3 regions of the Nocardiopsis sinuspersici genome follow, and region 1 is predicted to be linked to each of the others. Evidence: predicted binding sites of a transcription regulator. Region 1 holds the regulator's gene; each other region holds the start of a gene.

The links. Region 1 encodes LexA, which represses DNA repair genes until DNA is damaged. Its sites were predicted from a motif close to TCGAACANNTGTTCGA; they were not measured.
Region 2: recA (recombinase RecA) is a predicted target of LexA. The motif match lies at 3,253-3,268, and genes of this name have one in related genera.
Region 3: ruvC (crossover junction endodeoxyribonuclease RuvC) is a predicted target of LexA. The motif match lies at 3,338-3,353, and genes of this name have one in related genera.

What each region holds. Positions count from the first base shown of each region.
Region 1 covers NZ_MCOK01000001.1:3,527,468-3,532,505, reverse strand. Annotated here, with positions in the region: gene NOSIN_RS15270 (hypothetical protein) at 1-211, shown strand, start outside; gene NOSIN_RS15265 (alpha/beta fold hydrolase) at 255-1,349, opposite strand; gene lexA (transcriptional repressor LexA) at 1,497-2,216, opposite strand; gene nrdR (transcriptional regulator NrdR) at 2,898-3,380, shown strand; gene NOSIN_RS15250 (vitamin B12-dependent ribonucleotide reductase) at 3,533-5,038, shown strand, end outside.
Region 2 covers NZ_MCOK01000001.1:782,179-787,216, forward strand. Annotated here, with positions in the region: gene NOSIN_RS03305 (ATP-dependent helicase) at 1-2,949, opposite strand, end outside; gene NOSIN_RS03310 (DUF3046 domain-containing protein) at 3,027-3,221, shown strand; gene recA (recombinase RecA) at 3,380-4,537, shown strand; gene recX (recombination regulator RecX) at 4,530-5,038, shown strand, end outside.
Region 3 covers NZ_MCOK01000001.1:985,968-991,005, forward strand. Annotated here, with positions in the region: gene NOSIN_RS04135 (adenylosuccinate synthetase) at 1-86, opposite strand, end outside; gene NOSIN_RS04140 (hypothetical protein) at 83-1,072, opposite strand; gene NOSIN_RS04145 (J domain-containing protein) at 1,150-2,247, opposite strand; gene NOSIN_RS04150 (NUDIX hydrolase) at 2,244-3,065, opposite strand; gene ruvC (crossover junction endodeoxyribonuclease RuvC) at 3,373-3,921, shown strand; gene ruvA (Holliday junction branch migration protein RuvA) at 3,972-4,592, shown strand; gene ruvB (Holliday junction branch migration DNA helicase RuvB) at 4,611-5,038, shown strand, end outside.

The DNA of each region.
Region 1 (5,038 bases):
CGGCGACGAGGCGGTGACCTGGATCCAGGGCGAGCCGTTCACGGTCTCCTGCGTGGGCGCCCGGGTGTCCAACCTGTACCTGGAGACCTGCTACAGCGTGGCGGCCGGCTACGACGCGTCGGAGCCGGGCGACGAGGAGCGGATCGTCGCGGGAGCCGAGGAGCTCGCGGTGTCCGTGGTGGAGGCGCTGCCGGAGTCCATCCCGGAGTAGCCGCCGGCCTTGCGGCGTCGGCCGGCCGCGGAGCCGGCACGGGCTACCAGGCGGTCTCCAGGAACTCCTCCAGCGCCGGGAAGACCTCCTCGGCGAAGGGCCGCTGGGAGTCCAGGACGGTGGAGCCGGGCTGGTCCTCGTAGCGGCGGAGGATGTGGTCGGCGCCGGGGATGTCGACGCGCTCGGCGTCCTCCAGACCGGTCATCAGCCGGTCCACGTCCTCGCGGGAGACCTGGGCGTCCTCCTCGCCCCACACCACCAGCACGGGTGTGCCCTCGGGCAGGTCCTCACCCAGCTCCACGGGGTCGAAGGAGTCCATGTAGGCCAGGAAGTCCTCGTTCCGCGGGGAGTAGACGCCCTGGACCACCGTGTCGATGTCCGCCGACCCGAGGGGGCGGCCCGCCCTGAGCGCCGCCCGTGCGGCGCGCGCGTCGGAGAGCGTCTGGACGGCCTGTCCCTCCTCGACCTGGCCCAGGGCCTCGGCCACGCGCACCTGCTCGGTGAGCTGTCGGTCGAGCAGGTCCAGGTAGCGGGTACCGGGGGGAGCGGCCAGCACCAGGGCGGGGGAGGGGGCGCCGTCGTCGATGAGCTCGTGGGCGCGCAGCGCGTAGAGGGCGCCCTCGCTGTGCCCGACGACGACCACCCGCTCGGGGTCGACCTCGGGCTGGGAGACGAGTTCGTCGTAGGCCGCCGCGACCTGCTCGTCGAAGAGCCGCGGGTCCACCGACCGGACCTCGCTTCCGGGCACCGGGGGCACGAAGCCGGATCCGCTGCCGTACTTGTCGTAGCGCAGCGAGGCCACCCCGGCGTCGGCCAGCACCCGGGACAGGTTCCAGTTGGTGTTGGCGTCCGGGCGCATGTCGCTGTTGCCGTCGCGGTCGGTGGGGCCGCTGCCGGAGATGATGAGCGCGCCGGGGACGGTGCCGGAGACACCCTCCGGCGTACGGAAGCTCGCGGACACCTCGTGCCCGCCGCCCTCGAAGGCCAGCTCCCTCTCGGTGCCGCCGACCCCCGGTACCTCGGCGCTCGCGCCGTCCTCCGACGCGGGTGCGCAGGCGGTGGACAACAAGGCGACGGCGACCCCGCCGACCAGCGCGGCGCGCAGGCGGGCGGTGGGGGAGGAGGCAGGTGTGAACACCCTCTCAGCCTAGCGGCTCGCGTCGGCGGCCCCGCTGCCGTCCACGCGTGCGGGGTCCTCCACCGTGCCGTCCGCGGCCGGGCGCTCCCCTCCGGCACGGGAGGTCCCCGGTCCGTCCGAGGGGGGACGGGCCGGGGACGCGAGGACTCAGACGCGGCGCATGACCGCGACGACCCTGCCGAGGATGGTGGCGGCGTCGCCGTTGATGGGCTCGTAGGCCTCGTTGCGGGGCATCAGCCACACGTGGCCGTCCTCCTCGCGGCGCAGCACCTTGACGGTCGCCTCCTCGTCCAGCAGCGCCGCCACGATGTCGCCGCTCTCGGCGTCCGGCTGCTGGCGGACCACCACCATGTCACCGTCGGTGATCGCGGCGTCGGTCATCGAGTCGCCGACGACGGTGAGCATGAACAGGTGCCCCTCGCCGACCAGCTGGCGGGGCAGGGCGAGCACGTCCTCCACCGACTCCTGGGCCAGGATCGGGCCGCCGGCGGCGATCCGGCCGACCAGCGGCACGGCCGCGGCGCGCGAGGGATCGATGTCCTCGGGGGTCACGGCCTGCCCGCCGGCGCGGCCGGGAGTACGCAGTTCCACCGCACGCGGCCGGTTCTGGTCGCGGTGCAGGTAGCCCTTGCGCTGGAGCACCTTGAGCTGGTGCGCCACGCTGGACGGGCTGGACAGGCCGACCACCTCCCCGATCTCCCTTATGGACGGGGGGAAGCCCCTCTCACGCACATAGCGCTGGATGCAGTTCAGCACGCTCTGCTGGCGCGCGGTGAGTTTGGGGGCTTCGGGCGTGGACCCGCCCGCGTTCTCCACTGGCGCAAGAACGGTGGCGGTGTCCGCGGTCCCGGGATTCTCCTCCGGCACGGCCGGGCCTCCTCGGCATTCGGTTCGGTCAGGGCCTGCTTGTGTGACTGCCACCGCCGGCCCGCGACCGCGCCGACCTGGGGGTCTGCGTGACGGCGAAACCAGCGTGATATCACCGCCAACTTTAGTCGTTGCGCACGGTGATATCAAACAAGCGTTCGAGACCGGAGTAATTGCCTCCGCGCCTTTCCGCGGTCAATTCCCGGCCCGTACTTATGTGTGTACACGCGTTCACGCCGCGTTGTCCCACGAATGCGCGAACAGGTGTCCGCGGGGCTCGTTTCGGTGTGATGCGGAAGACATCTTCTCCTGCGCCGGTCCGGCCGAAATTCCGGTGACGTGGTGATTCCCGGCACGGCGGGCCGCCGCGGTTCGCGGCCCGAGCGGTCCTCGGCGTTATCCTGGACCGCGGTGCCGGACGCCCCCGGGAGGCCGGCGGGCGCCGAGTCCCCCTGTCCGGGCGCCGGATCCTCCCGCTCCTTCGCCGTCGTCGTCCCCGTGGCCGCGCGGTCGTTCGCCGTGCGGGGACACGCCCCTGTCAGAGTTGCGTCGCGCGGCGCGGACCTCTAGGTTCGACCACAACATCTGGTGTTTGGGGAAGAGGTTCTCACCTAGAAGTTGTGGTTGTAGTTTAGTAGTATCTAAGGGTCGTCGTTCGGTGAGAGAAGCAGGTGAACCAGGGTGCACTGTCCGTTCTGCCGTCATCCGGACACCAGGGTGATCGACAGCAGGTCCACCGACGACGGCGCGGCCATCCGGCGCCGCCGGTCCTGCCCCGTCTGCGAGCGCAGGTTCACCACCCAGGAGACCGTCCTGCTGATGGTCGCCAAGCGCTCCGGGGTCACCGAGCCCTTCAGCAGGGCCAAGATCATCGCCGGGGTGCGCCGGGCCTGCCAGGGCCGTCCGGTCTCCGAGGACGCCCTCGCCAAACTCGGCCAGCAGGTCGAGGAGGAGATCCGCGGCCGCGGCCTGGCCGAGGTCCCGGCCCACGAGATCGGCCTGGCCATCCTCGGACCGATGCGCGAACTCGACGAGGTCGCCTACCTGCACTTCGCCAGCGTCTACCGCGGCTTCGAGAGCCTCGCCGACTTCGAGGCCGAGATCGCCAGCCTGCGGCGGGACCGTGAGCCCGAGCCCGACACCCAGACCAGTACCACCGGGTAGCGCCCTCCCGCGGCCGGGAGGCGACCGCGGGAGGGGCGCCGCCCCGGGGCGGGCACGGAGAAGAGCACGTCCGGTCCCGCGCCATCCCACGACAAGACGCCGCGCACGGCCGGTAGCCGTGCCCACGAGGTAGAGGTAGGGGAGATTCCGCGATGACGGAGACCGCCAGCGGTCCGACAGGACGCAAGGGCAAGGGGAACCGCAAGGGGATGAAGGTGAGGCGCGTCTTCACCTCTCCCGGCGTGCACCCCTACGACTCCCTGGAGTGGGAGCGCCGCGACGTCGTCATGACCAACTGGCGTGACGGCACGGTCAACTTCGAACAGCGCGGTGTGGAGTTCCCGACCTCCTGGTCGATGAACGCCACCCAGATCGTGGCGAGCAAGTACTTCCGCGGCGCGGTCGGCACCCCCGAGCGGGAGTGGAGCCTCAAGCAGCTCATCGACCGCGTCGTCGGCGTCTACACCGCCACCGGCCGCGAGCACGGCTACTTCGCCTCCGACGAGGACGCCGAGGTCTTCGACCACGAGCTCAAGTACGCCCTCGCCCACCAGTTGTTCAGCTTCAACTCCCCGGTGTGGTTCAACGTCGGCACCGCCTCCGCCCAGCAGGTCAGCGCGTGCTTCATCCTGTCCGTGGACGACACCATGGAGTCGATCCTGGACTGGTACAAGGAGGAGGGGATCATCTTCAAGGGCGGGTCCGGCGCGGGTGTGAACCTGTCGCGCATCCGCTCCAGCAAGGAGCTGCTCTCCTCCGGCGGCACCGCCTCGGGCCCCGTCTCCTTCATGCGCGGCGCCGACGCCTCGGCCGGAACCATCAAGTCCGGCGGCGCCACCCGCCGGGCGGCCAAGATGGTCGTGCTGGACGTCGACCACCCCGACATCCAGGACTTCGTCGAGACCAAGGCCCGCGAGGAGCACAAGATCCGTGCCCTGCGCGACGCCGGCTTCGACGTCGACCTGGGCGGCGACGACATGTTCAGCGTCCAGTACCAGAACGCCAACAACTCCGTCCGGGTCTCCGACGCGTTCATGCGCGCCGTGGAGACCGGCTCCGACTTCGGCCTGACCTCCCGCACCACCGGCGAGGCCGTCGCCACCGTCGACGCCAAGGACCTGTTCCACCGCATGGCCAAGGCCGCGTGGGAGTGCGCCGATCCGGGCCTCCAGTACGACGGCACGATCCAGGACTGGCACACCACGCCGGAGAGCGGACGTATCAGTGCGAGCAACCCGTGCTCGGAGTACCTCCACCTGGACGACTCGTCCTGCAACCTGGCCTCGATCAACCTGCTGAAGTTCCTGCGCGAGGACGACACCTTCGACGTGGAGGGCTTCACCAGGCTCACCGAGCTGGTCATCACGGCGATGGACATCTCCATCACCTTCGCCGACTTCCCGACCGAGAAGATCGGTGAGACCACCCGCGCCTTCCGCCAGCTCGGCATCGGCTACGCCAACCTGGGCGCCCTGCTGATGGCGACCGGCCACGCCTACGACTCCGACGGCGGACGCGCCGTCGCCGCCGCCGTCACCTCGCTGATGACCGGCGCCGCCTACCGGCGCAGCGCCGAGCTGGCCGGTGTGGTCGGCCCCTACGACGGCTACAAGCGCAACGAGCAGGGCCACAAGCGGGTCATGCGCAAGCACGCCGCC
Region 2 (5,038 bases), 2.7 Mb from region 1:
CACGCACCACCGCTCGGCGCCCGCCACGACCATCCGCACCACCCGGCCTGCGGCCTCCAGCGCCTCCAGCCACTCCCGCCAGGCACCGCGCTCGGCGGCCTCGGCGGTGGTCAGCGGGCCGACCTCGCGCAGCAGGTCCGCCGTGCCCTCCGCGTCCCTCGCGCCCGTGCCCTCGGCCGTGCGCTGCAACAGCGCGCCGACGTGCTCCACCACCCCCGGGTCGAGCAGCTCACGCAGGTCCGGCCGCCCCAGCAGGTCGGACAGCAGCGACGGGTCCAGGGTGAGCGCCTGCGCCCGCAGCTCGGCGGCCGGAGCGTCCCCCTCGTACAGGAAGGCCGCCGTGTACTCCATCAGGAGCGACCGCGCGAACGGCGACGCCCGGTCGGTGTCCACCTCGACCACGCGTGTGCGGCGGGCCCGGATGTCCGCGAGCGCCTCCACCAGCGCGGGCACGTCGAACACGTCCCGCAGGCACTCGCGCACCGTCTCCAGCACGATCGGGAACGACCCGTACCGGCCCGCCACCGACAGCAGGTGCGAGGCCCGCAGCCGCTGCTGCCACAGGGGCATACGCCGGTCCGGGCGCTGCCGGGGCAGCAGCAGGGCCCGCGCCGCGCACTCGCGGAAGCGGGCGGCGAACAGCGCCGACCCGGGGAGCTCGTCGGTGACCGCCGCCTCCGCCTCCTCGGGGTCCAGCGCCACCAGGCCGGCCAGCCGGCCCGGCCGGTCGAGCCCGTCCCCGCCGCTGTCCGGCAGCCGCAGCACGATCCCGTCGTCGCCGTGCACGACCTGCGCGTCCGTTCCGAACCGCGCCCGCACCCGGTGCGCGATCGCCAGAGCCCAGGGCGCGTGCACCCGGGCGCCCAGGGGGGAGTGCACCACCGCGCGCCAGTCGCCGACCTGGTCGCGGAAGCGCTCGACGACCACGGTCCGGTCGTCGGGCACCTGGCCGGTGGCCTCGCGCTGGTCGGCCACGTACGCCACCAGGTTCCGGGCCGCCCACCGGTCCAGCCCCAGGCCCTCGGCCAGGGCCAGCGCCTCATCCGGCTCCGCCTCGGCGAGTTCCCTGGTCAGCGCGCCCACCGCGCGTCCCAGCTCGGCCGGGCGGCCCTGCGCGTCGGCCTTCCAGAACGGCATCCGCCCCGGCCGCCCCGGCGCGGGCGAGACCAGCACCCGGTCGGCGGTGATCCCCTCGATCCGCCACGAGGTGGACCCCAGCACGAACACGTCGCCCACCCGCGACTCGTAGACCATCTCCTCGTCCAGTTCGCCGACCCGGGTGGGCGCACGCCCCCGGGCCGCGCCCTCCGCGGCCAGGTGCACCCCGTACGTTCCCCGGTCCGGGATGGTGCCGCCGCCGACCACCGCCAGCCGCTGCGCGCCCGGCCGACCGCTCACCACGTCCGCCTCCCGGTCCCACACCAGGCGCGGGCGCAGTTCGGCGAACTCGTCCGAGGGATAGCGCCCCGACAGCATGTCCAGGACCGACTCCAGCACCGGGTCGGACAGGCCGGAGAAGGGCGCGGCCCGTCGCACCAGGTCGGCGAGCCCGGCCACGGGCCAGTCGTCCATGGCGGCCATGGCCACGATCTGCTGGGACAGCACGTCCAGCGGGGCGCGCGGCGTCTCCAGGCGCTCGATACCGCCCGCGCGCATCCGCTCCACCACCACGGCCGTCGACAGCAGGTCGCCCCGGAACTGGGGGAGGAACACCCCGCGCGAGGTCTCGCCCACCTGGTGCCCGGCCCGGCCCACCCGCTGGAGGCCGCTGGCCACCGACGGGGGCGAGGCCACCTGTACCACCAGGTCGACCGAGCCCATGTCCACGCCCAGCTCCAGGCTGGAGGTGGCCACCACGCAGCGCAGCCGCCCCGCCTTGAGGTCGTCCTCGATCAGCGCCCGTTCGGCCTTGGACATCGAGCCGTGGTGGGCTCGCGCGATGACCGGGGCGCCGCCGCGGCTCTGCCCGGACTGGGCGATGACCCGCGCGGGCACCTCCTCCGGCGGCAGTTCCAGGCCGTGCCGCTCGGCGTGCAGGTCGTTGAGGCGGGCGCACAGACGCTCGGCGGTGCGGCGGCCGTTGGTGAACACGATGGTGGAGCGGTGGGACCCGACCAGGTCCAGGACCCGCGCCTCCACGTACGGCCACAGGGACCCGCCGCCGCGGGAGCCGCCCGGCGGCGCCGGGGGCGTTCCCGGCGCCCCGTGGTCGTCCATGTCGGGGACGGGCACCACCACGCGCAGGTCCATGCCGGGGGAGTCGGGCGGCGAGACGACGTCGGCGCCGCCGAGGAACTCCGCCACCACCTCCTTCGGGCGCACGGTCGCCGACAGCCCGATCCGCTGTGCCGGGCGGTCCAGCAGGGCGTCCAGCCGCTCCAGGCTCAGCGCCAGGTGCGCGCCGCGCTTGGTGCCCGCCAGCGCGTGCACCTCGTCGACGATCACCGTCTCCACGCCGGCCAGTCCCTCCCGGGCGCGGGAGGTGAGGACCAGGAACAGCGACTCCGGTGTGGTGATGAGCACGTCCGGCGGCCGGTCGGCGAGCCCGCGCCGCCGGCCGGCGGGGGTGTCGCCGGTGCGCACCCCCACGGTGACCGGGGACAGCTCACGCCCTGCGGCCCTGGCGGCGGCCGCGATCCCGGCCAGGGGGACGCGCAGGTTGCGCTCCACGTCCGCCGCCAGGGCCTTGAGCGGGGACACGTACAGCACCCGGCAGCGGCGGGCGCGGTCCTCGGGGACCGGCGCCGAGGTCAGCCGGTCCAGCGACCACAGGAAGGCCGACAGGGTCTTGCCCGAGCCGGTCGGGGCCACCACCAGGGTGTTCCTTCCCCGCGAGACCGACTCCCAGGCCCCGGTCTGCGCGGGGGTGGGACCGGCGGGGAAGGCCTGGTCGAACCAGGCCCGGGCGGCCGGACCGAAGCGTTCGAGGGGATGCGGCGCACGGCTCATGCCGCCAGTGTGCCCGGGGGCCGTGACAGAAATCCGCCGGGGCGGGGCGGGCGCGCCGATCACCGATACTGGGCCGGATGAGACTCACGCTTTTCTGGAACAACATGTACGAGCAGTTCGGCGAGTCCTACACGCAGAGCCTGGCCAAGGACTACGTCCTGGAGGGGCTCGGGTCGCGCACGATCCAGCAGGCGCTCGCCGACGGAGTGGGGCCGAAGGAGGTGTGGCGCGCCGTGTGCGAGGCCTTCGACATCCCCGAGTCCATGCGCTGACCCCACATGAGTACGCGTTTCGTACGTCACATCGAACACAAGTTCGGGTAGTGTGGATATCCACAGGCGGACGCCGGACGTCGCGATTGTCGTACCGGCCGCGTAGCGTCGTGCTCATCATGAAGAAAAAGGCATCGACCCAACAACAGGGGTATCCCGTGGCATCCGGAGACCGAGACAAGGCTCTCGAAACAGCACTCGCCCAGATCGAGCGGCAGTTCGGCAAGGGCTCCGTCATGCGTCTGGGCGACGAGGACCGCCCGCCGATCGAGGTGATCCCCACCGGGGCGATCGCCCTCGACGTGGCCCTGGGCATCGGAGGCCTTCCCAGGGGCCGCATCGTCGAGATCTTCGGGCCCGAGTCGAGCGGTAAGACGACCGTCGCCCTGCACGCGGTGGCCAGCGCGCAGAAGGGGGGCGGCATCGCCGCCTTCGTCGACGCCGAGCACGCACTCGACCCCGAGTACGCCAAGAAGATCGGCGTCGACACCGACGAACTCCTCCTCTCGCAGCCGGACACCGGCGAGCAGGCGCTGGAGATCGTCGACATGCTGATCCGCTCGGGCGCGATCTCCGTCATCGTCATCGACTCCGTGGCGGCCCTGGTGCCCCGCGCCGAGATCGAGGGCGAGATGGGCGACAGCCACGTCGGCCTGCAGGCCCGCCTGATGTCCCAGGCGCTGCGCAAGATCGCCGGCGCGCTGCACCAGACCGGCACCACCGCGATCTTCATCAACCAGCTGCGCGAGAAGGTCGGCGTCATGTTCGGCTCGCCCGAGACGACGACCGGTGGCAAGGCGCTGAAGTTCTACTCGTCGGTGCGCCTGGACGTGCGCCGCATCGAGACGCTCAAGGACGGCACCGACGCGGTCGGCAACCGCACCCGCGTCAAGGTCGTCAAGAACAAGGTGGCCCCGCCCTTCAAGCAGGCCGAGTTCGACATCCTCTACGGTGTGGGCGTCTCCCGCGAGGGCAGCCTCATCGACCTGGGCGTGGAGCACGGCATCGTGCGCAAGTCGGGTGCCTGGTTCACCTACGACGGCACCCAGCTGGGCCAGGGCAAGGAGAACTCGCGCAAGTTCCTGCGCGAGAACGTCGACGTGTCCAACGAGATCGAGAAGAAGATCAAGGAGAAGCTGGGCGTGCCCTCCCTGGGTGACGACAGCGCCTCCGGGGCGGCCGCCGACTCCGCCTCCGCTCCGGCCGCCGACACCGCCGGATCCGCCGAGTCCGCCAAGGAGGCCGTGGCCGCGGCCAAGGCCCCCGCCAAGCGCGCCGCGGCCAGGACGACCAAGGCGCCCGCGACGGATGCGTGAGGGGAGCCGGTTCCAGGACCGGCCCCACCAACCCGGGTCCGAAGAGGACGATCCCTCCCCGGGCGGGCGCGGCTCGCCCGGGGAGGACCCCGAGGCCAAGGTCCGGGCCCTGGTCCTGCGGATGCTCACCCACTCCCCGCGCACCCGCGCCCAACTGGAGCGGGCACTGCACCGCAGGGAGTTCCCCGAGGAGGTCATCACCTCGGTCCTGGACACGTTCGGCGAGGCCGGGCTGATCGACGACGCGACCTTCGCCCGGGCCTGGGTGTCCTCCCGCCACCACAGCAGGCGCCTGTCCCGCCGTGCGCTGGCCCAGGAGCTGCGCACCCGCGGCGTGGAGGAGGACACCGTCCAGGAGGCCGTCGGCGAGCTCAGCGACCAGGACGAGGAGGAGGCCGCCCGCGCCCTGGCCCGCCGCCGCCTGGCCAACAGCCGGGGCAAGGACAGGGAGACCCGGATCCGCCGCGCCCTGGGCGCGCTCGCCCGCAAGGGCTACCCGTC
Region 3 (5,038 bases), 2.5 Mb from region 1:
ACCGTCACGCCCTTGCCCGCGTCACCGAAGCCCAGGTCGACGACGGCGGCGTGCCCGTCGGCCCACGGCGGGGGAGCGGCGGTCACAGCCGGTCCACCCCGCCGCCGTCCCCGCCCATCCCGCGCGGAGCGTCGGCGACGACCACGGAGCCGCGCGTGCGCGACAGCGGCCGCAGCGCCTTGCCGACCGCCGCGCCCGCTTCCGAGCCCGCCTCGGCGAGGTCCGCCAGCCCCTCCTCCAGGTCGATGGCCTCCTCGGCCAGCCCGACGGTGACCGCGATGGTCTCCGACACGGCGTCGAGGTCGTCGAGGTAGATGACGTTCTGGCCCAGGTGCGTGTCCCAGAAGCCGCGGACCTTGGGGTTGTGGAAGTGCCCGCTACCGGTCGGCATGATGAAGTACACCTCGAAACGGCGCCGCAGTTCGGCGAGGATCCGCGGGAAGGGGATGTCCTCGGTGAGGTCGTCGCCGATCACCTCGCGCACCTCCCCGGCCTTGACCGACCCGTAGGCCATCTCGTCGCCGATGACGAACAGGTGGCCGCGCCGTCCGCGCTTCTCCAGGCAGTCCATGGCGGTGTGCCGGGCCATGAAGTACATGGCCAGCTCGTAGGACTCGGTGACCTGGCCGCCACCGCCGCCCTCCAGCAGGATGTTGCCCAGGTCGTCCTCCAGCTCGTTGCCGGACTCGAACTGGCCGACCTGGAGCGGGGCCCGGTCGCAGGTGGCGTCGCCGATCGCGCCGAACAGGATCTGCGGGTCCTCCACGTAGCCCTTGCGCAGCAGCAGGCCGAACAGGTCCGGCAGCTTGGTCTGGAGCACGCGCGGCACGTCGCGCATGGACCCGGTGACGTCGAACAGCACGGAGATGGCGAGCGAGTTCGGGTGTTCGGCGGAGTCACGGCTCTCGCGCGTGGCCACCCCCTCGGGGTCGAGGGACGCGTGCGTCCTCCACGCGCTGCGCGGGGTGGAGGAGAGCACGTCGTCGGTGTAGCCGAAACTGCTGGAGCCGACGGAGGAGTTGTAGGCCTGACGTGCGTGGTAGGCGTCGGTGGACCAACTGCTGCTTCCCATGGGAGGTCTCCTTCGTGGGGGTGCGGTGCGGGGGTGGACGGAGGCCGGGGGCCGGGGCCGGGTCGTGGTCGGTCGGATCAGGGGCGGGGGACCGGATCCGGCATGGAGAAGGGGCGGAACCGGCGCGGCCCGTAGAGGCGCTCCAGCACCTCGTCGAGCTCGCGGAGCAGGGCGAGGCCGTCGCGCGGCCGCCGCTCGGGCGCGGGCAGGGTGCAGCCGCGCGCGAAGGCCCTCAGCCGCCGGGGCAGGCGGCCCGCGGTGACGTACTCCACGCACCGGGTCGCCATGTGGATGTCGGTCTGGGGCAGGGCGGGTCGGCGGGCGGCCACCTCGGGCGGGTACAGGTCCTCGCGGCCGGGCACCGTCGCGGGAACGTGCGGCGCGGTGCGCGGGGCGTGCGCGGTCACCGAGTAGCACCAGTCGACCAGCACCAGGCCGTGCTCCCCGGGATGGACCATCACGTGCTCGGGTACGACCGCGCCGTGCACCACCCCGGCGTGGGCGGCGTTGCCGACCGCGACCAGGAGCCGCCGCCACATCCACGCCGCGTCGCGGGGGTCGACGCCGTCGGGATGGGCGCGGCGCACCTCGTCGAGGGTGTGGAACCCGCGCAGCCGCCCGAGGACGTTGGCGCGCCGTTCCGCGCCGGTCGCGGCGTCGCGGTGCCTGAACGACTCCACCAGGTCGGGGACGAACGCGCGGTAGCGCTCGTGCCCCCGCTCGCGGACACGGCGCAGGGCGGTCGCCTCGGCCTCCATGAGGTCGTTGTCCCGCGGGGAGCGGGGCAGCTTGAGCACCGCCTCGCGCCACTCCGGCGCCCGGTGGCGCAGCGGGTACAGGTCGGCGACGTGTCCTCTGGCCAGCCTCGGGCCGTCGACCCGGTAGACGCGCGTGCGGGTGGCCAGGGTGGGCTCGGTGAGGCCCGGGCCGCCCGCGGCCGTCTCCCGGTACAGGTCCCACAGCTCGGTGAGGCGGGTGAAGGACGCGGCGCCCCTCCCGCGCGGCGCGCTGTCGGGGTGCAGCGCACGGGCGAGCCGGCGGTACCGGTCGGTCGCGGCCGGGGGCACCGAGCCGTCCTCGGGCGGCGGGCCGAACAGTTCGACGGGCCCGGATGCCATGGCGACGTCGCGCTCGGCGTCCTCGAAGGTCGGGGCCCCACCTCGGTGGCCGGTCATCGGGGGGTTCCTCCCGCGGCCGGCTGGGTGCTCCGCAGCAGGGGCGGGTGCAGCAGGGCCGCGCCGCCCGCCCGGTACAGCCGGGCACGCCGCCCGCCTCCCGCGCCGCCGCGCTCGGCGAGCTCCCCGGTGTCCTCCACGAACCCGGGGGTGGCCAGGATCTTGCGGTGGAAGTTGGCGGCGTGCAGAGCCCGTCCCCACACGGCCTGGTAGACCTCGCGCAGCGCGGTGATGGTGAAGGCGGGGGGCAGGAACGCCGTGGCCAGCGCGGTGTACTCCAGCTTGGAGCGGGCGCGCTCGACGGCGTCGGCGAGGATGCGGCCGTGGTCGAAGGCCAGCTCGCGGCCGGCACGGGCGCCGTCGCCGTGGCCCAGTTCGCGCCACGGGACCCAGGCGGCCTCCTCGGTGTCGCGGCCGGTGCGGGGGTCGGGCAGGTCGGGGGCCAGGAGCACGTAGGCGACCGAGAAGACGCGCATGCGCGGGTCCCGGTCCCGGGCGCCGTAGGTGCCCAACTGCTCCAGGTGCAGCTCGGTGGGCAGGAGGGTCTTCTCCGAGAGCACCCGCAGGGCGGCGTCGGGCAGGTCGGGGTCCGCGGGCCCGTCCGGTCCGTCCTGCGCCCGGACGAATCCGCCCGGCAGGGCCCACCAGCCGCGCTGCGGATGGGCGGCGCGCCGTGTCAGCAGCACGTGCGGTTCTCCCGACCGGATCGTGAGGGCGACGACGTCGGCGGTGACCGCGGCCGGCGCGAAGGCGTGCGGGTCGTAGCCGGCGAGGAACCGGCCCTCGCCCTCCTCCTGTCGCGGTTCTTCGGCGGTCACGTGCGCCCCCATGTTGCTCTCATAGTGAGTTTTTCTCGAACTGAGTGCAACCTAGCACGCTCCTCCGGCGCCGTCCACCCCCTTCCCGGGGCCGCGACCGGGTCCGGGCCGTGCGCGCGCCGGGGCCCGAGGCGGATACTGTCCTCAGGGGGCGCCCGGGGTGGAAGGCTTGACCGGGGCCGATGTCCCCGCCCGCACCGGTCGGCGGCCGACCGCGCGCTGACACGCGGGCGGGCCTACGGCGAAGGTCGGTGCCCGCCGCTAGCATGTGGGCGAACGAACGTTCGAGAAGACGAGGGTGAAACGCGTGCGCGTGTTGGGGATCGACCCGGGACTGACCCGGTGCGGCATCGGTGCCGTCGAGGGCGCCATCGGCCGGCCGCTCGCCCTGCTCGGCGCCGACGCCATCCGCACCAGCGCCGACACCGACCTGCCCCAGCGGCTCGTCGGCATCGAACGCGGCATCGAGGAGTGGCTGGACCACTACCGGCCCGACGCCGTCGCGGTCGAGCGCGTCTTCGCCCAGCACAACCTCAGCACCGTCATGGGCACCGCCCAGGCGAGCGGCATCGCCCTGGTCTGCGCCGCCCGCCGCGGCCTGCCCGTGGCCATGCACACGCCCAGCGAGGCCAAGGCCGCCATCACCGGCAACGGCCGCGCCGACAAGGCGCAGGTCGGCACCATGGTGGCGCGTATCCTCGGACTCGACGGACCGCCCAGGCCCGCCGACGCGGCCGACGCCGTCGCCCTGGCCATCTGTCACATCTGGCGCGGCGGGGCCCAGGCCCGCGTCGCCCAGGCCCAGCAGGACTTCGCCCGCAAGGTGGAACTGGCCCGCCGCACCCGCGGCCGGTAGCGCCACGCCCCCAGGAAGGAGAAGGGCACCGTCCCCGGTGCCCACACGAGATGATCGCGTTCCTCACCGGCCGGGTGGCCGCACGCGGCGCGGGCAGCGCCGTGATCGACGTCGGCGGGGTCGGAATGACCGTGCAGTGCACTCCCTCCGCCCTGTCCCGCCTGCACGTGGGCGAGACCGGCACCGTCGCCACCAGCCTCGTCGTCCGCGAGGAGTCCCTGACCCTGTTCGGGTTCGCCGACGACGACGAGAAGCACCTGTTCGAACAGGCGCAGACCGCCTCGGGCGTCGGTCCCCGCCTGGCCCTGGCCATGCTCTCGGTGCACAGTCCCTCCAGCCTGCGCCACGCCGTGTCCACCGAGGACACCGCCGCGCTCACCCGCGTGCCCGGCATCGGCAAGAAGGGCGCCCAGCGCATCGTCCTGGAACTGCGCGGCAAGCTCGACGCGCCCGTACTCACCGACGGCACCCTCCCCGGTGCCGAGGCCGCCGCACCTGAGGGCGGGCCGGGCGACGCCTGGCGCGGCCAGGTCGTGTCCGGCCTGGTCAACCTGGGATGGCCCGCCAAGGACGCCGAGGCCGCGGCCGCCGCCGTGGCCACCGAGGCCGAGAAGACCGACGACGTCGCCGTCCTGCTGCGCAGCGCCCTGCGCAGGCTCAGCCGCGCCTAGGAGGGACGAGGAACTCCCGTGTACGACTCCCACGAGGAACCCCACAGCGGATTCACCGCCGAGGAGGCCCCCGCCTACGAGCGCGGGGCGGTCTCGCCCGACGTCAGCGTGGACGACCACCAGGTCGAGGGCGCGCTGCGCCCCCGCGTCCTGAGCGAGTTCGTCGGCCAGGAACGCGTCAGGGAACAGCTCTCCCTGGTGCTGCACAGCGCCCAGCGGCGCAACCGGGCGCCCGACCACATCCTGATGTCCGGCGGTCCGGGCCTGGGCAAGACCACCCTGGCCATGATCATCGCCTCCGAGATCGGCGCCCCGCTGCGCATCACCTCCGGTCCGGCCATCGAGCGCTCGGGCGACCTGGCCGCGGTGCTCTCCTCCCTCCAGGAGGGCGAGGTGCTCTTCCTGGACGAGATCCACCGGATGGCCCGCCCCGCCGAGGAGATGCT